3 regions of the Agarivorans sediminis genome follow, and region 1 is predicted to be linked to each of the others. Evidence: predicted binding sites of a transcription regulator. Region 1 holds the regulator's gene; each other region holds the start of a gene.
The links. The regulator NrdR, encoded in region 1, represses ribonucleotide reductase genes. The targets are predictions, from matches to a motif close to AAACACNANATNTNGTGTTT.
Positions count from the first base shown of each region.

Region 2: the regulator NrdR is predicted to act here: its motif matches at 5,429-5,448, upstream of nrdD (anaerobic ribonucleoside-triphosphate reductase).
Region 3: the regulator NrdR is predicted to act here: its motif matches at 6,027-6,046, upstream of nrdA (class 1a ribonucleoside-diphosphate reductase subunit alpha).

Region 1 is NZ_CP096670.1:3,337,661-3,345,328, reverse strand. It holds gene glyA (serine hydroxymethyltransferase) at 1-425, shown strand, start outside; gene M0C34_RS15185 (ribbon-helix-helix domain-containing protein) at 764-1,096, opposite strand; gene M0C34_RS15180 (DJ-1/PfpI family protein) at 1,171-1,731, opposite strand; gene nrdR (transcriptional regulator NrdR) at 2,074-2,523, shown strand; gene ribD (bifunctional diaminohydroxyphosphoribosylaminopyrimidine deaminase/5-amino-6-(5-phosphoribosylamino)uracil reductase RibD) at 2,524-3,654, shown strand; gene M0C34_RS15165 (riboflavin synthase) at 3,654-4,307, shown strand; gene ribBA (bifunctional 3,4-dihydroxy-2-butanone-4-phosphate synthase/GTP cyclohydrolase II) at 4,374-5,486, shown strand; gene ribH (6,7-dimethyl-8-ribityllumazine synthase) at 5,591-6,055, shown strand; gene nusB (transcription antitermination factor NusB) at 6,077-6,493, shown strand; gene thiL (thiamine-phosphate kinase) at 6,498-7,475, shown strand; gene M0C34_RS15140 (phosphatidylglycerophosphatase A family protein) at 7,501-7,668, shown strand, end outside.
Region 2 is NZ_CP096670.1:2,132,116-2,139,783, forward strand. It holds gene rsxG (electron transport complex subunit RsxG) at 1-598, opposite strand, end outside; gene rsxD (electron transport complex subunit RsxD) at 595-1,659, opposite strand; gene rsxC (electron transport complex subunit RsxC) at 1,652-4,090, opposite strand; gene rsxB (electron transport complex subunit RsxB) at 4,091-4,651, opposite strand; gene rsxA (electron transport complex subunit RsxA) at 4,661-5,239, opposite strand; gene nrdD (anaerobic ribonucleoside-triphosphate reductase) at 5,586-7,668, shown strand, end outside.
Region 3 is NZ_CP096670.1:1,535,717-1,543,384, reverse strand. It holds gene hisC (histidinol-phosphate transaminase) at 1-277, opposite strand, end outside; gene serC (3-phosphoserine/phosphohydroxythreonine transaminase) at 287-1,375, opposite strand; gene gyrA (DNA topoisomerase (ATP-hydrolyzing) subunit A) at 1,486-4,215, opposite strand; gene ubiG (bifunctional 2-polyprenyl-6-hydroxyphenol methylase/3-demethylubiquinol 3-O-methyltransferase UbiG) at 4,420-5,151, shown strand; gene gph (phosphoglycolate phosphatase) at 5,144-5,818, shown strand; gene nrdA (class 1a ribonucleoside-diphosphate reductase subunit alpha) at 6,107-7,668, shown strand, end outside.

The DNA of each region.
Region 1 (7,668 bases):
AAGAAGCGATGGAGCCTGAGTTTAAGCAATACCAGCAACAAGTGCTAGATAATGCCAAGGCAATGGTTGCGGTACTTCAAGAGCGTGGTTACAAGATTGTATCTAACGGTACAGAAAACCACTTATTCTTGGTTGATCTCATTGATAAAGACATTACTGGTAAAGAAGCTGATGCAGCTTTGGGTCGCGCTAACATTACAGTGAACAAGAACTCGGTACCTAACGATCCTCGTTCACCGTTTGTTACTAGTGGACTGCGTATTGGTACTCCTGCGATTACTCGTCGAGGTCTTGATGTTGCGGCTTCTAAAGAGTTAGCCGGCTGGATCTGTGATGTACTCGATAATCTACAAGATGAAGCTGTGATTGAACGTGTAAAAGGCCAAGTGTTAGCACTTTGCCAGCGTTTCCCGGTCTACGCTTAAGTAAGCATGTAAACGTCAGGGATTGACGAGATAAAAGAAAGGAGGCTTTATGCCTCCTTTTTTGTATTTGTTTGTTAGTAAAACTACGGATTATTAAGACTAAATGTGAATAGGAACACAAACCAAGGAGGGATAGGCTGGGTTTTAGCCTGAGAATTAGACAGTTGGTACTGAAATTGCTCAGTTTTTAAGACCTAATTGATAAGTCAAATTACCAGCACCGTGGGTAATTTAAAATGAGAGATAAACACAATGGATATGAATCCAATTCAGACCGCAAAACGATTGATGATCATACAATTTGTCATCTGGGGTGGCTTTATGCTGCTAATTGTTACTTAAACGTAGTTATTGGCAATGGATTTGCCCATTTTGGGTTGCTTAGGCTTAGCTTTATTCAGCACTAATCGCTCACCTTGGTTTAAATAAGTGGTGCAGGCCACTCGTAGCAGCGACGTGAAATTGCCTACTTTTTCGTCACGCTGTAAAACTTCATGGTAAATTTGCGTCAAGAATGCCGCTAAGCTCAGATCGGCTTCGTTTGCTATTTGCTCGAGTAGCTGCCAAAAAATCGCTTCCAATCGAATGCTTGTGACCACGCCGTCAAGCCTAACTGAACGCGCTTTAAGCTCAAATAAGGCCGTTTCTGTCCCTGAATATATTTCACACATCGATGATATAACCATGATTAAGACTAGCCTCAATCATGGTCCATAATGGTAAATATTGCAGTGTCACTTTAGTCTTAATTTAACAATTTGTTAAACTGTGCAAGCCAAGCGGGGTGGGCTGGCCAAGCTGGAGCGGTCACAAGATTTTTATCACTGATAGCTTGGTTGACTTCAATGTCTGCGAAATCCCCTCCTGCAGCGGTCACTTCTGGCGCACAAGCTGGGTAGGCTGATATCTGTCTTCCGGCAGCGATACCCGCGGCGGTGAGTAACTGGGCGCCATGGCAAACAGCAGCAATGGGCTTATTGTTAGCGTCAAAGCTCTTTATAAGAGATAGCACTTTGGCGTTGAGACGCAGGTATTCAGGGGCTCGGCCCCCGGGTAATAGTATGGCATCAAAATCTACTTCTTCAATATCATCAAAATTACCGTTAAGGGTAAAGTTGTGGCCGGGTTTTTCGGTGTAGGTTTGATCGCCTTCAAAATCGTGAATCGCGGTTTTGATTTGCTCACCAGCTTTTTTGTCAGGGCAAACTGCAGTAACTTCGTGACCGACCATTTGTAAAGCCTGAAAAGGCACCATTAACTCATAGTCTTCAACAAAGTCACCCGCGATAATTAATACCTTACTCATAACTCACCTTTAACGTTTTGTTAACATTGGTGCTCATGATAGTTCTTCTATTTATCAGCGGGTAGTAAGGGAGTACTACTATGCTCTGCTTTGTCTTACGAATCTATCTAGCGCTTTTATTTTCAGTGGCTTAGCTAGCTCTTGGATTGCTAAGGTGGGCCAGAGAAAGGCCAGAGTTGAGAGCTAGCTCAAAGTTTTACTCAACATAAATCACCGTGCTTATTGAGCTAACTCCCTTTGGGTTTCTATTATCCCCTAGTAAGCAAGTCTTTATCTCAGCTAGCCTGTACCTTCTGTAACTAACCAGATAAAATCGAGCTAGGCTTAAAAAAGGTAATATTTATGTACTGTCCATTTTGCTCTGCTCACGAAACCAAAGTCATTGACTCTAGATTGGTAGCCGATGGCCATCAAGTGAGACGACGTAGAGAGTGCTTGGAATGCCATGAACGCTTTACCTCATTCGAAGTCGCTGAATTGGTGATGCCAAGAGTGATTAAAGGTAATGGAATAAGAGAACCTTTTAACGAAGAAAAAATGCGCGCTGGCATGATGCGAGCATTAGAGAAACGTCCGGTTAGTGTTGACGAAGTAGAGCAAGCAGTAAACAAGATTAAATCACAGTTACGCGCCACAGGTGAGCGCGAAGTAGAAACCAAGTTTATCGGTAACATAGTGATGGAGCAGCTTATCATGTTAGACAAAGTCGCTTATGTGCGTTTTGCTTCGGTGTATCACTCATTTGAAGACATCAAAGAATTCAGTGAAGAAATTGCGAAGCTGGAAAAATAGGTGAATTTTTCAGTGGCTGATAGCCAGTTTATGGCACGCGCAATTAGCCTGGCCAAACGAGGTTGCTATACCACGGCTCCTAATCCTAACGTCGGTTGTGTATTGGTGAAAAACGGCCAAGTAATTGGCGAGGGGTATCACCAAAAAGCTGGTGAGGGGCACGCTGAAGTCAAGGCGGTAGCGAATGCCAAAGCACGTGGCCATAGCCTACAAGGGGCTAGCTGTTACGTTACACTTGAGCCTTGTAGCCATGTGGGGCGAACACCGGCTTGCGCAACGATGCTCGTTGAATTGCAAGTTGCTGAAGTCATTATTGCCATGGTAGACCCTAATCCTCAAGTGGCTGGGCGTGGTATTAAACGCTTAGAACACGCAGGGGTAAAGGTTCGTACAGGGCTAATGGAACAAGCTGCGCGATCGCTAAACCCCGGCTTCTTAAGTCGAATTGAGCGCAAACGGCCGTTTGTTCGTTTGAAGTTGGCCGGTTCTATTGATGCTAAAACGGCATTGGCGAACGGTGAAAGCAAATGGATCACATCGGCCTATTCGCGCAGCGATGTGCAGCGTGAAAGAGCGCGTAGCCATGCAATTTTATCTACAGCCGCCACGGTATTGCGAGATAATGCCAGTTTAAATGTACGCCATGTCGAATTGGGCAGTTTAAGGCAGCAACTGGCAGCTAAAGATTTACGTCAGCCATTGCGGATTATTGTTGATCGCCAACAGCGCCTTTCTGCTGCGCCTAAAACACTTAATATATTTCAACACCCTCAATCTCTATGGGTTGCAGGCTTAGCATTACAGCCTGAACTTACAGCGGCTAAACAGCTCACCTTTAATGAAGAGGGTGGTTTGCTGAGTTTGTTAGAACAATTGGCCGAGGCAGAGATAAATGACTTATGGGTTGAAGCGGGGTCACAGTTTGCTGCGGCACTCATTAAGGCTGATGTCGTTGACCAATTAATCTGTTATCAAGCGGGTTTGTTAATGGGGGCCGATGCCAATAGCTTAGTTGAGCTAAAGGGCTTTACTAAAATGAGCGAGCTAAAATCTTGGATGTGCCTTGAAACTCGACAAGTTGGCCCTGATATTAAGACTATCTGGATCCCGCAATCACAGGGTGTGCAATAATGTTTACTGGAATCATCGAAGCCCTAGGAAAAATTAGCAGTATTGAAAAGCGTCGCGGCGATGTGCGTTTAAATATTGCCTGCGGGCACTTGGATATGGCTGATGTTAGGCTGGGCGACAGTATCGCGGTAAACGGTATTTGTTTAACCGTCGTTGAGTATGGCAGTGACTTCTTTTGTGCCGATGTCTCCACCGAAACGCTTAGCCTCACCTCTTTAGCCAAATGTAAGCAAGGCGATAAAGTTAATCTGGAAAAAGCGATGTTAGCCACTAATCGTTTTGGTGGGCATATTGTGAGTGGTCACGTTGATGGCTTGGCTGAGGTGGTAAATATATCTCCCAGCGCTCGAGCGATTAATATATGGCTTAAAGTACCTAGCGAGTTGGCGCGTTACATTGCTCATAAAGGTTCAGTAACGGTTGATGGGATTAGCTTAACGGTAAACGAAGTGCAGCAACAGCAGCTGCGTTTAACCATTATTCCCCATACCGCAGAGCAAACCACTATCTCTCAGTGGGCGCCAGGGCAAAAAATCAATCTAGAAGTGGATGTTATTGCTCGTTATGTTGAACGCTTGATTGGCTATGCGGAAGAAAATAAAGAATCTACAATTAGTACTGCTTTTTTGGCGCAGCATGGCTTTATGCGATAGGCGCAGCCAGCAGTAATAAGCATATATAATAATGAATAATACCCCTCAAGGTAAGAAAGGTTTGCTATGTCACTAAGCAGTATTGAAGAAATTATTGAAGATTTACGCCATGGAAAAATGGTGGTGTTAATGGATGATGAAGATCGTGAAAATGAAGGCGATCTGATTATGGCTGCTGATATGGTTACGCCTGAAGCGATTAATTTTATGGCAACTTACGGTCGTGGCTTAATTTGTTTACCGATGACCAAACAACGCTGTCAGCAACTCAAATTGCCATTAATGGTTGACGTAAATACCGAGCAATTTGCCACCAATTTCACGGTATCAATTGAAGCTTCTCAAGGTGTGACTACCGGCATTTCTGCTGCGGATCGCTCTCGTACCGTGCAAGCTGCAGTAGCGCGTGATGCAAAACCTGCCGATATCGTGATGCCGGGCCATATCTTTCCATTGATGGCACAAGAGGGGGGAGTATTAACTCGCGCCGGTCATACCGAGGCGGGTACCGATCTAGCGCGCCTCGCTGGCCGTGAACCCGCCGCAGTGATTGTGGAAATATTAAATCAAGATGGCACCATGGCTCGTCGTCCAGATTTAGAAGTGTTCTGCAAAGAACATGGCCTAAAAATGGGAACGATTGCTGACTTAATTGAATACCGTAACAATAATGAAACCACCATTGAGCGGGTCGCAGAATGTAATATGCCAACGCGCCACGGAGAGTTTAAACTGATTACTTACCGTGACACCATTGATGAAAAAGTGCATTTTGTTATGCAAGCTGGCGAAATTACCCCGCAAGACCCCACTTTAGTAAGGGTGCATCTTCATAACACCTTTAGTGATTTATTGGGCAGTGATCGCGCGGGTAAAATGAGCTGGCCTTTAGATAAAGCCTTAGAGAAAATTGCTAAAGAAAATGGCGTATTGGTTTTATTAAGCACTGATGACAATGCGGAAAACTTAGTTGAGCAAGTTAAAGCCTTTGCCTTACAAGATAAAGGTGAAACACCTAATCAGAAAAAGGTGAAAAGTGCTTCTCGTACCGTGGGTGTAGGGTCTCAGATTTTGGCTGATTTGGGGGTAAGCAAAATGCGTTTGCTGAGCTCTCCAAAACGCTACCATGCACTATCAGGTTTTGGTCTCGAAGTGCTTGAGTACATCGATCAACAATAACTCAGCGTATTTGTAACGAAATAAGATAATTTCATGTCTACCAAGTTAGTTGTGCTAGAATAGCGCGATTTTTTTGATGGACTCAAAGAAAAGGCAACAGTTTTATGAAAGTAATTGAAGCAAACCTAGCGACTCCAAACGCTAAAGTAGCCATTGTTATTGCTCGTTTTAATAGCTTTATTAACGAAAGTTTATTATCTGGAGCAGTGGATACACTTACCCGCCAAGGTGGAGTAAGTGATGACAATATCACGGTTGTACGTGTGCCAGGCGCGGTAGAAATTCCGCTAGCTGCAAAACGTATCGCCGCGACTAAAAAATACGATGCTATTATTGCTTTAGGCACCGTTATTCGTGGTGGTACTTACCATTTCGAATTAGTGGCCAACGAATGCCATAAAGGTTTAGCCCAAGTAATGATGGAGTATGACATTCCCGTTACTTTTGGTGTATTAACCACTGAGTCTATAGAGCAGGCGATTGAACGCGCCGGCACTAAAATGGGTAATAAAGGTACCGAAGCCGCCCTAAGTGCTTTAGAAATGATCAACTTAGTTGATCAGATATAAGAATAATTTGAGGATATCTCTGTGAAACCAGCCGCACGTCGTAAAGCTAGGCAATTTGCCACCCAGGCAATTTATCAATGGCAGGTGACCAAGGACAGCGTTGCTAACATCGAACATCAGTTCTTAACTGAACAGGACATGAGTAAAGCCGATGTACCGTACTTTTCTGATTTAATTTCAGGAGTAGTGGCTAACCATGAAAAACTTGATAAGGCGATGAGTTCTTCGCTGTCACGCAAGTTGGAAGAGTTAGATATTGTTGAACATGCAATTTTATTGATTGGTGTTTATGAGTTACTGATGGTGACAGATGTCCCACCTAAAGTTGTGATAAATGAAGCCATTGAATTAGCAAAATCATTTGCAGCAGAAGATAGCCATAAGTTTGTAAATGGCGTACTAGACAAGGTACTTCGCTTACAACAGTTCAAGTCGTAATTCTATGTCGTCTCAGTCACCGCTTGGTGAGTTTGATATCATTGAAAAGTACTTCCAGCAACGCAAATCACGCCAAGATGTTATTCTTGGCATTGGTGATGACGCTGCGCTGGTGATGCCCCCTGAAAATAGTCATCTCGCCATTTCTACTGACACCTTAGTTGAAGGCGTACACTTTTTTAAAGATATCCCACCTCGAGCTTTAGGGCATAAGGCCTTAGCTGTTAATCTGAGTGATATGGCGGCAATGGGGGCTGAACCTCGTTGGGCTACCTTAGCCATCACGCTGCCGGATGCAAATGAACAGTGGTTAGCGCAATTTTGCCGCGGTTTCTTTGATTTAGCTGAATACTTTAACGTTGACCTTATTGGCGGTGATACTACCAAGGGGCCGTTGAGTATTACAGTGACTGTGCATGGCGCCGTGCCTAGCGGTAAAGCTTTGCGCCGTAATGGTGCTAAGCCAGGTGATTGGCTATATGTCACTGGTAGTGTGGGTGATTCGGGCCTTGCCCTTGCACACTTACAAAATAAGCTACAGCTTAATCCACAGCAGTTAGAGTTAAGCTTAAAGCAACACTACTATCCTCAGCCGCGCGTTCTAGCCGGTTATGGACTTAGAGATATCGCCAGCTCAACCATCGATATATCAGATGGTTTATATAACGACTTGCAACACATTCTGAAGCAGAGTAACTGCAGTGCTACCTTAAAGCTTGATCAGCTCCCTATATCTGAAACCATGTGTGAAGCGGTTAGCGTTGACCAATGTTTTGCTTTTGCACTGAATGGTGGGGAAGACTACGAGTTGTGCTTTACTGTACCAGAGTCTAATAAAGGGTCGTTAGATACTTCACTATCCTACAGTGGTGTGCCTTATACGTGTATTGGCCAGTTAGCCCCCGGTAAAGGCGAGATCAAGTTGCTCTATCAAGACAAACCTTACCAGATAGAACATGCTGGTTGGGATCACTTTGTATAAACCTAAAAAGTAGAGAAAACCATTAATGGATAAGGCTTTAGCTAAGCTAAACTTACGTAATCCGCTTCACCTTTGTGCCGTTGGCTTTGGTAGCGGCTTAGCCCCTAAAGCGCCGGGTACTTTTGGTACTGTGGCTGCAATTCCGCTTTATTTACTTCTTTCAGGTTTACCTCTCTGGCAATACATTACGGTG
Region 2 (7,668 bases), 1.2 Mb from region 1:
GATTACGTGAATGGTAAACCAACACATTCTTCACCGCTTTAACCACCGCTCTAGGCGTAATGGTTGCGCCGGTAAATGCATCATATTGTCCGCCATCTTTTTTCACCGCCCATCGTGTATCCGTTTCGCTTAACAGCTGCTGTTGCTCGAACTGGTAGATCCAATCCGATTTACGGGTTTCAATTTTATCACCTAAACCTGGCGTCTCGTTATGCTGTACTACTCTTACGCCGCTAACCGTTCCGTTTACATTGATTCCGACCAATAGTCGAATGGCTCCACTATAGCCATCGGGTGCGGTAACCTGATAAACATAGGCCTTGGTTTGATCATCCATGGTGATTAAGCGAATTGAGTGAGGTTTATCAGTGCCCAAATATTGCTGGTTAATATCTTGGTAACAACGTTGAGTATAGAGGCTCGCTGCTAATGAGGCTGATAGCACTTCGTTGGTGGACCTCAGTAATTGCTTTTGTACCTGCTCTTCGATGCGCGGTTCAGTAAAGTAATTGACGATTACAACCAACAGGGTACAAGCGAAAGCAAACAGGGCCAACATGCCAGCATTCTTCGTTACAGATTGACGTTTAGTCGTCATTTTTTACTTCCTTCGCCGTAACCATAAACCCTCGGTTTGGTGAAATGATCTATCATTGGTACCGCCATGTTGCTGAGTAACACCGCGAAGGCAATAGCATCGGGATAACCACCATAGTTACGGATGACAAATACCAGTAATGCCACCAGCGAGGCGTAAATTAAGCGTCCTCGATTACTGGTTGCAGCGCTGACGGGATCGGTAAGAATGAAGAATGCGCCAATCATAGTTGCACCCGAGAATAGCTGAATAAGTGTCGGGATCGAATGATCAGGATTTATCGCACTCGATAATAAACTGAGTAGCAGTAAAGTGCCCAGAAAGCCTACCGGTATATGCCAACGAATCACTTTTAAATAAACCAGCGCTAAACCGCCTAACAAATAGGCTAAGTTAATCCATTGCCAACCTATTCCAGCTAAGCGACCAAATACCGCATGACTCGCAATTTCGGTTGAAGTAAAGCCCAACGTTAACTGAGTTTTCATTTCATCTAAAGGTGTTGCGATAGTGTGGCCATCAATGCTTGCGATTTGTTTAATGCTAAAACCATCTAGTGTAAAGCTACTAAAAATAAGTGAGATACCATCTACACTACTCAAGCTTTCCGTCAGTAAGCTTTGCGGAGGCATCCAGCTGGTCATCGTGACTGGGAAAGAAACTAATAACAATACGTAGGCGGCCATGGCGGGGTTAAAGATATTATGGCCTAACCCGCCGTATAGGTGCTTAACCACTAAAATGGCAAAACTACTCCCTATAATGGTTATCCACCAAGGCGCGTAAGCCGGCATGGCTAAACCTATAAGTACACCGGTTACTAGGGCGCTATTGTCACTGAGCGTTGCCCACACAGGGCGTTTACGCAGTATCATAACAAGCGCTTCACTGAATATTGCCATGAGGCTAGCCAATAAAACTTGAACTAAGGTACCTATGCCAAAAAAATAGCTTTGCACCAATAAACCCGGCACCAAGCATAAAATAACCCAAAACATTAAGGTGTTGGTTTTAAGTGGTGTTCGGACAAACGGAGAGCTTTGAATTTTGTTATTACTCATCGTTTAGTTTCTCTTCGTTTTGTTGATTGGCGAGTTTTTTGGCTTTGGCTCGAGCGACAGCAGCCGCTACGGCAGGGTTAACTTTTTTCTCTGCTTGTTGAGATACGGCTGCAGTTTCTGCTGTTTTAGCTGACTTTTTGGCTTTGGCTCGAGCGACAGCAGCCGCTACGGCAGGGTTAACTTTTTTCTCTGCTTGTTGAGATACGTCTGCGGTTTCTGCTGTTTCAGCTGACTTTTTGGCTTTGGCTCGAGCGACAGCAGCCGCTACGGCAGGGTTAACTTTTTTCTCTGCTTGTTGAGATACGTCTGCAGTTTCTGCTGTTTCAGCTGACTTTTTGGCTTTGGCTCGAGCGACAGCAGCCGCTACGGCAGGGTTAACCTTTTTCTCTGCTTGTTGAGATACGTCAGCAGTCTCTGCTGTTTCAGCTAACTTTTTGGCTTTGGCTCGAGCGACAGCAGCCGCTACGGCAGGGTTAACCTTTTTCTCTGCTTGTTGGTTGGCTTCTGCAGGCTCAGAGAGATGCTTGGCGTCGAGTTTTTTCGCTTTAGCTCTTGCAATAGCAGCGTCTACAGCGGGGTTTGTCGCTTTAGCGCTGGTCTCTTCCTTAGCTTCTTCCGCAACCGGTTTACCCGCTGCCTTTTTAGCTTTGGCACGCGCAATAGCCGCTGCAACGGCGGGATTAGACGATTGGCTGTTGGTATCTTCTGTCGTACTGTCAGCGTCAGTCTGGTTAATACTCTTTTTAGCCTTTGCACGAGCAATCGCGGCCGCCACTGCAGGGTTAGACGAGCCCGCATTATTTTGTTTTTCTGCTCGGCGTTTAGCCTTGCGGGCTTCTCGCTGAGCAATGGCATCTTGGTTGTCGGGGATCCATTCGCCAGTTTCTGTTTGTATTGCGTTTGGCGCTTCAGTGCCTTTTTGTTTAACGCGAGCGAGAGCCGCAGCGACCGGATCGGGTTTCGAGCTACTGGTGTCGCTAGTTGTTTGGCTCTGTCTACGCAATGCTGCTTGTTGGTGTTTAGCTTTACGTTCTTGCTTGGCTTTCTCTAAACGAGCTTGGCGAGCATCAAAGCGTTGCTTGGCTATATCAGCCTCTTGTTGAGCGACGTCTTCGGCTTTAATCTTGGCTTTAGATGTTCGGTAGTGTTGCACTAAAGAAATTTGGCTAGGGCATACGAAGGCGCAAGCACCGCATTCGATACAGTCCATCATGTTGAAATCACGTGCTTTTGATAAGTCGTTACCTTGAGCGAACCAATATAGTTGCTGGGGTAATAAACCCATAGGACAGGCTTGCGCGCATTCGCCACAGCGAATGCATGGGGATTCTTTAGCGGCTGCTTGAGGGTCATTAACGATTAAGCAGTTAGTGGTTTTTACTACCGGAGCCGAGTTACTTGGTAGCATAAAGCCCATCATTGAGCCGCCCATAATTGTTGGAGTGGTACTGGCTGCTTGTAATTTGTTCGCTATCACGTCAGCCACCGAGGTGCCAATAGGTACCCAATAATTGCTCGGAGAGGTAACTAAATCACCGGCTAAGGTAACAACTCGAGATATCAGAGGCTCCCCAAGTGCAACCGCGCGATGTATTGCATAAGCGGTACCTACGTTTTGAACCAGCATTCCTAGGTCTAGCGGTAATTGCTGAGCAGCAACTTCTTTACCTGTGAGCACTTGGATTAACTGTTTTTCTCCACCAGAGGGATACTTAGTCGGTATACTTCGAATAACAATGCTTTCATCGGTATTCGCCTCTAGCGCATGAATAGCCGCGGGCTTATCGTCTTCAACCGCGATTATAGTGAGTTGAGGTTTAAGTACTTTCTGTAGTAATCGAACACCTTTGATAATCTCTTCAGCATAATTTTGCATTAAACAATCATCGGCCGAGATATAAGGTTCACACTCTGCGCCATTGATAATCAATACGTCTAGTGGCTTATGTGGAGTGATCTTTAATGCAGTAGGAAAACCTGCTCCACCCATGCCTGAAATGCCAGATTGGTGAACCCGTTGGCAGATTAACTCTGGTGTTTGTTGTTCTTCAGTTAAAGGGGCCGGCCATTGTGCATCTTGTTGCTCTGAATCCACCTTAATCACTACGCTCAGCTCTGGTATTGCCGATGCATGAGCGCTCACTCTTGGTTCGATAGCAATCACTTCGCCAGCGCACGAAGCATGAACTGGCGGAGCTTGGAAAAATTGCGATTGTGTCAATGCTTGACCACGCAAAACTTTTTCGCCAATCGACACTAATAATTTTCCGGCACTACCAATATGCTGCTGTACAGGAATACTCAATATTTCGGGGTCAGCGATGCGTTCTGGTATATCACAGTTAATGTTTTGCTTATTGGTTTCAGGATGCACACCACCTTGGTAGCCCCAAGTGAAACCTTGTTTAATTTTTTCTATCCAAGCAACCATCTATTTTTGTTCCTCAATGATTGCTACGTCAATTTGGTTTAGTTGCCAATCCCAGTTTTTAGTCGTCGTAGGCAAGGCACGCATTTCAATACAATCTGTAGGGCAGGGAGCAACACACAACTCACAACCGGTACACTCTTTAGTAATTACCGTATGCATATGTTTATTCGCGCCCATTATCGCGTCTACTGGACAGGCTTGGATACATTTTGTACAACCTATGCAAGCATCTTCAATAATAAAGGCCACTTTTTTTCGGTCATCATCTTTAACCGCTGATTCATCCAGTGGAATGGCTTCAACACCTAATAACTCGGCTATTTTAGCGACTGTTTCTTCTCCGCCAGGAGGACACTTATTGATGGCTTCGCCATTGGCAATGGCTTCAGCGTAGGGTTTGCAGCCGGGGTGACCACACTGCCCACATTGAGTTTGTGGTAGTAAGGCTTCTACTTGATCGGCAATCGGATTGCCTTCGACTTTATATTTGATCGCGGCGTAGCCTAAAATGGCGCCAAATATCAAAGCTAATAGGGTGATTGCTACTAGGGCTTCTAACATATTCCAATACTACTTAATTAAGCCGGCAAACCCGACGAAGGCTAAAGACATTAATCCGGCTGTGATCATGGCGATCGCAGCACCCTTAAACGGAACCGGGATATCTGCAACAACTAAGCGCTCTCGCATCGCGGAAAAAAGAATCAACACTAGAGAAAAGCCTGCAGCTGCACCAAAACCATAGATGATTGATTCAAACAAATCATGCTGTTCGTTGATGTTTAATAAGGCCACCCCTAAAACCGCACAATTTGAGGTTATTAATGGCAAATAGATACCTAATACTCTATGTAAAGCAGGGCTGGCTTTTTGCACAAACATCTCGGTGAATTGCACGACTACCGCAATCACCAGAATAAAGCTCATAGTGCGCAGGTAGATAATATCTAGTGGTGCTAATATATATTGCTCCACTAAATAAGAGCTCATTGAGGCTAAAGTCAGTACAAAGGTTGTAGCCAAGGCCATACCAATAGCCGTCTCTACTTTACTAGAAACGCCCATGAAGGGGCATAAGCCCAAAAATTTAACGAGTACAAAATTATTGACCAGTACAGTACTAATCAATAACAACAAATATTCAGTCATTTAAGTAAGATGCAGCGAAACCAGCGGCTATTATCCTCGTTTAATCACCGTATAACAACCGTCAGTTCAATGTGGGAAAGGAACCAATAATTTGCCGTGATAAATGATACATTTCTGAGCAAACAAATTAAGTTATTTAGCTTCGATTGATCTTGATCATTTGAATTTGCTTTAACGATTAAATCACTCGACTACCATATCTAGTGGGATCTACAATTTAGCACCACAATATGTGGATAAGCGCTCCGCTTGGCTTTTTTCAGACCTTTTGTCTTTCCAGCCCTTTAGTAGCGTGATGTCCAGTGTTTTTTTAGTTAAATGAGTGAGATAAATTGGAGCATAAATCGTGAAAACAGTCGTGATAAAACGTGATGGAAGCCGTGTACCTTACGACGCAAAGCGGATTGTAGACGCAGTACTGAAAGCTGCTGAAGCTCTAGGTGTCAAAGATAACTTAGTTGCACTACAAATTGCCCAACAGGTCACCGAGCAGTTTTTAACTCAAACAGAAGTTGATATTAACGATATTCAATCGTCGGTAGAAAACTGTTTGATGGAGAGCGACAATAAAACTTTGGCTCGTGCTTACATCGAATATCGCCACGATAGAGACGTGGCTCGCGACAAACGTAGTGTGCTTAATAGTGAAATTAGAGGTTTAGTTGAACAAAGCAATGCTGCTTTGTTAAATGAAAACGCCAATAAAGACAGCAAGGTCATTCCTACTCAACGCGACCTGTTAGCAGGTATTGTGGCTAAGCACTATGCTAAAACTCACTTGCTTCCAAGAGACGTAGTTAAAGCCCATGAAGCGGGTGAAATTCATTTTCACGATTTAGATTACGCCCCATTCTTTCCTATGTTCAATTGTATGTTGATCGATCTTGAAGGAATGCTCACCGGTGGATTTAAGATGGGCAATGCCGAAATCGAGACGCCAAAGTCGATTTCGACGGCTACCGCGGTTACGGCACAAATTATTGCCCAGGTAGCTAGCCATATCTATGGCGGCACTACCATCAATCGTATTGACGAAATTTTGTCTCCTTACGTATTAAAGAGTCACGAAAAACATTTAGCCACAGCTAAACAGTGGAATATTGCTGACGCAGATGCTTACGCTAAGGCGCAAACAGAAAAAGAATGTCACGACGCATTCCAATCGCTAGAATATGAAGTAAATACCTTACATACCGCTAACGGTCAAACACCGTTCGTTACCTTCGGATTTGGCTTAGGTTCGTGTTGGGCTTCACGCCTTATTCAACGGTCTATTCTAGAAAACCGTATTGCAGGGCTTGGCAAAAATGCCAAAACAGCGGTATTCCCTAAACTGGTGTTTGCCATTAAAGATGGCTTAAATCACAAGAAGGGCGATCCAAGTTACGATATTAAGCAACTGGCCCTTGAATGTGCGTCTAAGCGTATGTATCCCGATATTCTTAATTACGAAAAGGTAGTGGAAGTAACGGGTTCATTTAAAACCCCTATGGGTTGTCGTAGTTTCTTAGGTCCCTACCAAGAAGATGGCAAGGACATACATGACGGGCGTAACAACTTAGGCGTGGTTAGTTTAAACCTGCCTCGTATAGCGATTGAAGCAAAGGGCGATGAACAGCGCTTTTTTGAACTATTAGAACAGCGTTTAAGTGTGGCCAAAATGGGCTTAGATACTCGCATAGAGAGATTAAAAGGGGTGAAAGCCAAAGTTGCACCAATTCTCTACATGGAAGGGGCATGTGGTGTGAGGCTAAAAGCTGAAGATGACGTCTCTAAAATCTTTGAAAATGGTCGAGCTTCAATTTCCTTGGGGTATATTGGTCTTCATGAGACGGTTAACGCCTTATATGGTAACGACCACCACGTTTATGACAACAAACAGCTGCAACAAAAAGCCTTAGGTATTGTTACGGCTCTAAAACAAGCCACGTTACGTTGGGAAAAAGAAAGTGGCTATGCATTTAGCCTTTACAGTACACCAAGTGAAAACTTGTGTGACCGTTTTTGTCGTTTAGATGCCAAAAAGTTTGGCGTAATTCAAGATGTTACCGATAAAGGCTACTACACCAATAGCTTTCATTTAGACGTAGAGAAAAAGGTAAACCCATTCGATAAAATTGACTTCGAATTGCCATATCCGTCGGTAACCAGTGGTGGCTTTATTTGCTACGGTGAATACCCGAATATGCAAAATAATACTGAAGCACTGGAAGACGTATGGGACTATAGCTACAGTCGAGTGCCGTATTACGGCACTAACACCCCAATTGATGAGTGTTATGAGTGCGACTATACCGGCGAATTTAACTGCACCAGTAAAGGTTTTGAGTGCCCATCATGTGGTAATTCAGAAGCTAGCAAGGTGTCAGTGACACGACGAGTATGCGGCTATTTAGGCAGCCCCGATGCGCGCCCGTTTAACTACGGTA
Region 3 (7,668 bases), 1.8 Mb from region 1:
CTAAGGTAAATTGCTCAGCCGACAGCTGGTATTTATCCGCCAAGGCTTGCTTTAAATAAAAACCATTGGAGTCTGGGTAGCGCGTTAATTCTGCCACCGCTTGTTCGATAGCCACGCTTGCTTTTGGGCTCATCCCTGTTGGGTTTTCATTAGAGGCCAATTTAACAATATCGCTAATGCCTAGCTCGCGCTCTAATTCATCAGTAGGTTTACCTGCTTGGTAAGGGCGTAATCCTTGAATACCCTCGTTCGCTAAGGCCTGAAAATCACAACTCATGTTTTATCCTTAGCTATTACGCTTAGCAAAATCATCCATGAAGGCCACTAAAGCTTGTACCCCTTCAATGGGCATCGCGTTATATATACTGGCGCGCATGCCGCCTACAATACGATGGCCTTTTAGCGTGACGAGTCCTGCAGCCGCAGATTCAGCTAAAAACGCAGCATCTAGCTCGCTGTTAGCCAATCGGAAAGGAATATTCATTTTAGAACGGTTTTCAGCTGCAACATTATTTTGGTAGAAATCGCTACCATCAATAAATGAATACAGTAGCTCTGCTTTGGCAGCGTTCTTTTCGGCCATCGCGGTTAATCCGCCCTGTGCCTTTAACCATTTAAAGACTAAGCCCGCCAAATACCATGAGTAAGTTGGCGGCGTATTAAACATAGAGTCGCTGCCAGCCAACAAGCTGTAGTTAAAGATATTTGGCGTTAATGGGTGTGCTTTATCTAATAAGTCTTCACGCACAATGGCAATGGCTAAGCCAGATGGGCCAATGTTTTTTTGCGCCCCTGCGTAAATAAGGCCAAATTTGCTTACATCAATGGGTTGCGACAATATGGTTGATGAGAAATCCCCTACCAATACCATGTCACCGACGTCTGGGATTTCATCAATAGCGATGCCTTCAATGGTTTCATTGGGGCAATAATGCACATAGGCGGCGTCTTGATCTAGTTGCCATTCAGCGCTTGCTTTAACCGCTACCTGACCGTTTTCGTCAGTCTTTAAGGCATCGAACACTTTGGCATCTGCGTGTTTTTCTCCTTCGGCTACCGCGCTTTTAGACCACTGGCCGGTAGTAATAAAGCTAATAGATGTTTTCTCACCCAATAAATTGAGTGGAGCTGCGGCAAACTGACCACGCCCACCACCTTGGCAAAACAACACTTTATAGTTATCTGGGATATCGAGTAAATCACGTAAGTCTTGCTCGGCTTGTGCGGCCATGGCGATATATTCTTTACCGCGATGACTGACTTCCATTACTGATACACCTAGCCCCTGCCAATCACAAAACTCTGCTTGTGCTTGTTGCATTACAGCTTCAGGTAACATGGCAGGACCTGCACAAAAATTGTAAATTTTATCCATGTTAAATCTCTTACTAATATGTTGTGTGCGACCACTTTTGTGGTTCGTATATTGTTTTTAAAACAAAAACGAGCGGCTAAAAGCCGCCCGTTGTTTTTATTACTTTTTTACTATTCTTCTGGTTCGGGGTCACTGCTAGCAGCTTCATCACCGCCAGCTGCAGGCTCTTCACCACTGCTTGGGCTAGATTCTGCTTCTGCAGTGCCTTCTGCGTCGGCCACTTCACCTTCGGCTAGTTCGTCTAACTCTGGCTCTTCAATCTCGTCGATGCGCTGTAAGCCCACCACTTTCTCTTCTTCAGAGGTACGAATTAAAGTAACACCTTGAGTATTACGGCCTACCAATGATACTTCGTTGACTCGAGTACGCACTAAGGTGCCCGCGTCGGTAATCAGCATCATTTCTTGCGCTTCAGTAACCTGAACAGCACCGACTACCAAGCCGTTGCGGTCACTCACTTTGATAGAGACCACACCTTTGGTTGCACGGCTCTTAGCTGGGTACTCTTCAAGTCGCGTACGCTTACCATAACCATTTTCAGTGGCGGTTAGAATATCACCATCACCGTTTGGTACAATTAGCGACACCACTTTTTGACCTGCGTCGAGAGAAATACCACGAACACCTGCTGCAGTACGTCCCATTGGGCGTAAAGCCAATAACTCTTCGCCAGTTTCTGGGTCAAGTTTCACGGCGCCGGTTTCGCTATCGCGTTGCTTCTCGTTAAAGCGAACCACTTTACCTGCGTCAGAGAACAACATAACTTCGTTGTTACCGTCAGTAATGTCTACACCAATTAATCGGTCATCATCGTTTAGGTTAATCGCGCGGATACCGCTTGATAATGGACGTTTGAACGCGGTAAGTGGGGTTTTCTTAACCGTGCCATTAGCGGTTGCAAACAAGATGAACTTGTCTTCTTCGTACTCACGTACCGGCAGAATCGCGGTAATACGCTCATCTTCAGTTAACGGTAGTAAGTTAACAATTGGCTTGCCACGGGCTTGGCGACTAGCAAGAGGCAATTGATATACCTTCATCCAGTACACTTTACCAACAGTAGAGAAACACAATACTGTATCGTGAGTATTCGCCACTAATAACTTCTCGATGAAGTCTTCATTCTTCATCTTAGTGGCGGCTTTACCTTTACCACCACGACGCTGAGATTCGTACTCAGTAAGCGGTTGGTACTTAACGTAGCCTTCGTGAGAGAGGGTTACTACCACGTCTTCTTCGTTAATTAAGTCTTCAATTGATAAATCAGAGCTGTTTGCTGAGATTTCAGTGCGACGCTCATCACCAAATTGTTCTCGAACTGCAATTAGCTCATCTCGAATGACTTCCATCAAACGCTCAGGCGTATTTAAGATGTGCAGTAATTCTGCGATAAGATCTAACAGCTCTTTATATTCGCTGATGATTTTTTCGTGTTCTAGACCGGTTAACTTGTGTAAACGTAAATCTAGAATAGCTTGTGCTTGAGTAGGCGTAATGAAGTACTGACCATCACGAATACCAAACTCGGCTTCTAACCAATCTGGGCGAGCGGCGTCGTCACCGGCGCGTTCTAGCATCGCCGATACAGCACCGAGGTCCCAACCCTTCGCGACCAAGGCAGCTTTTGCTTCAGCGGGCGTTGGAGAGGTTTTAATTAGCTCAATAATTTCATCGATGTTAGCCAGTGCAATCGCTAGGCCTTCAAGGATGTGGGCACGGTCACGGGCCTTACGTAATTCAAATACGGTTCGGCGTGTCACTACTTCGCGGCGGTGACGAATGAAACATTCGATCATCTCTTGCAGGTTGAATATCTTAGGCTGGCCGTTATCAAGCGCCACCATATTCATACCAAAAGACACCTGCATTTGGGTTTGTGAGTACAAGTTATTTAGTACCACTTCGCCCACTGCGTCGCGCTTAAGCTCAACCACAATACGCATACCGTCTTTATCTGACTCGTCACGTAATGCTGAAATACCTTCTAATTTCTTATCTTTTACCAGCTCGGCCATTTTTTCGATTAAGCGAGCTTTGTTCACCTGGTAGGGGATCTCGTGAACAATAATGGTTTCTTTACCGTTTTTATCGGTAACCACTTCTGCTTTTGAGCGAATAGATACTTTACCGCGACCAGTGTGGTAAGCCTGAATAATGCCAGCTCGACCATTAATAATACCGGCGGTTGGGAAATCAGGAGCAGGAATATACTCCATCAACTCGTCGATACTAATATCTGGTTTTTCTATCATCGCCAAACAACCATTAACCACTTCGGTTAAGTTGTGTGGTGGGATGTTAGTCGCCATGCCTACCGCAATACCAGAAGAACCGTTAACTAATAAATTAGGCACTCGGGTTGGCAATACTTCAGGAATTTGCTCAGTACCATCGTAGTTTGGTACAAAATCAACGGTTTCTTTTTCTAAGTCAGCCAGTAATGAATGGGCTAACTTATCCATACGGATTTCGGTATAACGCATTGCCGCAGCAGAATCGCCATCAACCGAACCAAAGTTACCTTGACCGTCAACTAACATGTATCGCAGCGAAAATGGCTGCGCCATGCGAACAATCGTATCGTAAACAGCACTATCACCATGTGGGTGATATTTACCAATTACATCACCTACCACACGGGCAGACTTTTTATAGGGTTTGTTCCAATCATTTCCCAGTACGTTCATTGCGAATAGCACCCGACGGTGTACTGGTTTTAAACCATCACGTACATCCGGCAAGGCACGCCCCACAATAACGCTCATGGCATAATCAAGATATGAACTCTTTAGTTCATCCTCAATATTGACCGGCGTAATCTCTTTTGCAAGATCGCTCATAGACGACAAAATCCTTCGTTTTATTGCTTTTTACAAATACTCAGCGTAATCGCAAACTTTACCATAAAATAGCGACCTTAACAGGCCTGATGTCGCTCTTTTCTATTAGAAAAACGAAAAAACACCAGAATTGAACAAAAGCTTGTGACTGCGATTCACAAGTTCATATAATGCCTATAAATAGTGACGTGGATTGATAAAATAATGGAACAGCGCAATACAAGCGAAAATGTTGACCACCAAGAGATTGCTCATTTTGCGGGTTTAGCCTCGCGTTGGTGGGATAAGCAAGGTGAATTCAAAACCCTGCATCAAATCAATCCGCTACGACTTGACTATATTGAACGTGGTTCGGTTGGCTTATTTGGCAAGAAAGTGCTGGACATTGGTTGTGGCGGCGGCATTTTAGCCGAGAGCATGGCGGTACGCGGCGCAGATGTCACAGCCATCGATATGGGGAAAGAACAAATAGAAGTGGCCAAACTGCATGCCTTAGAAACAGGCACCCAGTTACGTTATCTGCAAACCACGGCTGAAGCCCATGCCGACACTCACGCGGCCACTTATGACGTAATTACTTGTATGGAGATGATTGAACACGTGCCCGATCCAGGCTCGGTGATTGCGGCGTGTGCGCAACTGGTGAAACCCGGCGGGAAAATCTTTGTTTCAACCATTAACCGTACTCCCAAAGCCTACCTTTATATGATTCTAGCGGCCGAGAAACTATTGAAGATAGTGCCTAATGGTACTCACCAGCATGACAAGTTCATTCGTCCTTCAGAATTACTGGCTTGGGCTGATCAAAATGGATTGCGCTCAGAAGCCATTAGCGGGGTACAGTTTTTGCCGATTATTGAAAGCTTTAGCTTAAGCACCAATGTTGATGTGAATTATATGGTGCAGTTAGCCAAGCCGGAGCAAAACCATGAATAAACAAGCCGCGGTGTTGTTTGACTTAGATGGAACTTTATTAGATACCGCGCCTGATTTAGGCGCAGCGGCAAACTATGTGTTAGCCCAATACCAACGAGCACCTCTTAGCCTAGCGCAAGCGAGAGAACTCAGTTCTCATGGCGCCATTGGCTTATTAAAAGCCGGCTTTGGCGACGATTGGGCTAGCCAAGCCCAAACAGAATTGCGCCAACAGCTGCTCGATTACTATCAACAGCACATATGTGAAGGCACAGATTTCTTCCCCGGCATAAAAGAAGCACTGCAACTACTCAATCAACGCGCTATTCCTTGGGGCGTGGTCACCAATAAGCCGGAAGGCTTAAGTAAACAATTGCTGGCTTATTTCCCTGAATTTGCGCAGTGCGGCGTATTGGTCGGTGGCGACACTATTGCTCAGCGCAAACCGGATCCTGAACCGATGCTGCTGGCTTGTAAAAACATCGCCGTTGAGCCAAACAACTGTTTGTATGTTGGTGACGCTGAACGAGATATTGCAGCGGGTAATAACACCAATATGACAACGCTATTAGCCTTATGGGGCTACATTTCAGCGCACGATAAAACGGATGACTGGGCGGCCGATTTACATTGTCAAAAAAGTGAGCAACTCGAGCAAACAATAAGCGACTGGTTGAATGATTTGTAAGCAAGTTCAAGTTTTATAAAAATAATTTTTTCGGCTAAAAAATCGTGAAAAAAACCTTGCATTGGTGCCAGCTGTTTAACACATACCGATAGCTAGTTAGTGGTCACTAACATTCATGAGTTATCTGCAAGTTATACACAATTTTTACACTTTTCCTAGATCTTGCTTAAAAGCCAAAACCTCATTATCTTGTATCCATAAATGTAAAAAACACTATATCTAGTGGCTAAAGAAAAACAGAGCAACTAGATAAGCAATAGCGAAATTAGGATAATAGGCCCCCCCTTCATGAATAAAGATCTACTGGTAACCAAACGAAGCGGTAAACAAGAAGCGATCAACTTAGACAAGATCCACCGAGTGATAACTTGGGCCGCTAAAGGGCTTAATAATGTATCGGTATCGCAAGTAGAGCTTAAGTCACACATTCAGTTCTATTCGGGGATGGCCACTAAAGATATTCATGAAACCATTATTAAATCTGCAGCCGATTTAATCTCGCAAGAAACGCCAGACTACCAATTTTTAGCCGCGCGTTTAGCGGTATTCCACTTGCGTAAAAAAGCCTATGGCCAATTTGAGCCACCGAAACTGTACGACCATGTGGTAAAACAGTGTGAAGCAGGTCGCTACGACATGCACTTGCTGAAAGACTACACGCCTGAAGAGTTTGCCCAAATGGATGATTTTATCGATCACTGGCGTGATATGGACTTCTCTTACGGTGCCGTTAAGCAATTAGAAGGCAAATACTTGGTTCAGAACCGAGTAAGCGGTGAAATTTACGAGAGTGCGCAATTTCTCTATATTCTGGTAGCCGCTTGTTTGTTTGCCCATTACGACAAATCGGTACGCTTGCAGTACATTCGTCGTTTTTATGATGCGACCTCGAAGTTTAAAATTTCATTACCTACACCGATTATGTCAGGTGTACGTACCCCTACGCGTCAATTCAGCTCTTGTGTACTGATTGAATGTGGCGATAGCTTAGAGTCTATAAACGCAACGGCGTCTTCTATTGTTACCTACGTGTCGCAACGTGCAGGCATTGGTATCAATGCTGGTCGCATTCGCGCCTTGGGCAGTGAAATACGCGGTGGTGAAGCCTTCCACACCGGCTGTATCCCTTTTTATAAATACTTCCAAACGGCAGTAAAATGTTGTTCGCAAGGCGGCGTTCGCGGTGGTGCAGCCACTATCTTCTACCCGTTTTGGCATTTAGAAGTAGAATCGTTATTAGTACTTAAAAATAACCGTGGTGTAGACGATAACCGAGTTCGTCACATGGACTACGGTGTGCAGCTAAACAAATTGATGTACCAGCGCTTGGTAAAAGGTGAAAACATCACCCTATTCTCGCCAAGTGATGCGCCTGGCCTTTACGATGCCTTCTTCCAAGACCAAGACGAGTTTGAACGTTTGTATGTGCAATACGAACAAGACTCAAACGTTCGTAAACAGTCGATTAAAGCGGTTGAGCTATTCTCACTGCTAATGCAAGAGCGCGCCTCTACTGGTCGTATTTACATTCAAAACGTCGACCACTGTAATACTCACAGCCCATTTGACCCAGTACAAGCGCCAGTGCGCCAATCTAACCTATGTTTAGAAATCGCCCTGCCAACTAAACCATTACAGCATGTACACGATGAGAATGGTGAAATTGCCTTGTGTACCCTCTCAGCCTTTAATTTAGGTGCGATTGAAAACCTGGATGAGCTTGAAGAGTTATCAGATTTAGCGGTACGTGCTTTAGACAGCTTATTAGATTACCAAGATTACCCAATATTAGCGGCTAAAAAAGGCTCTGATGGCCGCCGTACGCTTGGTATTGGTGTGATTAACTATGC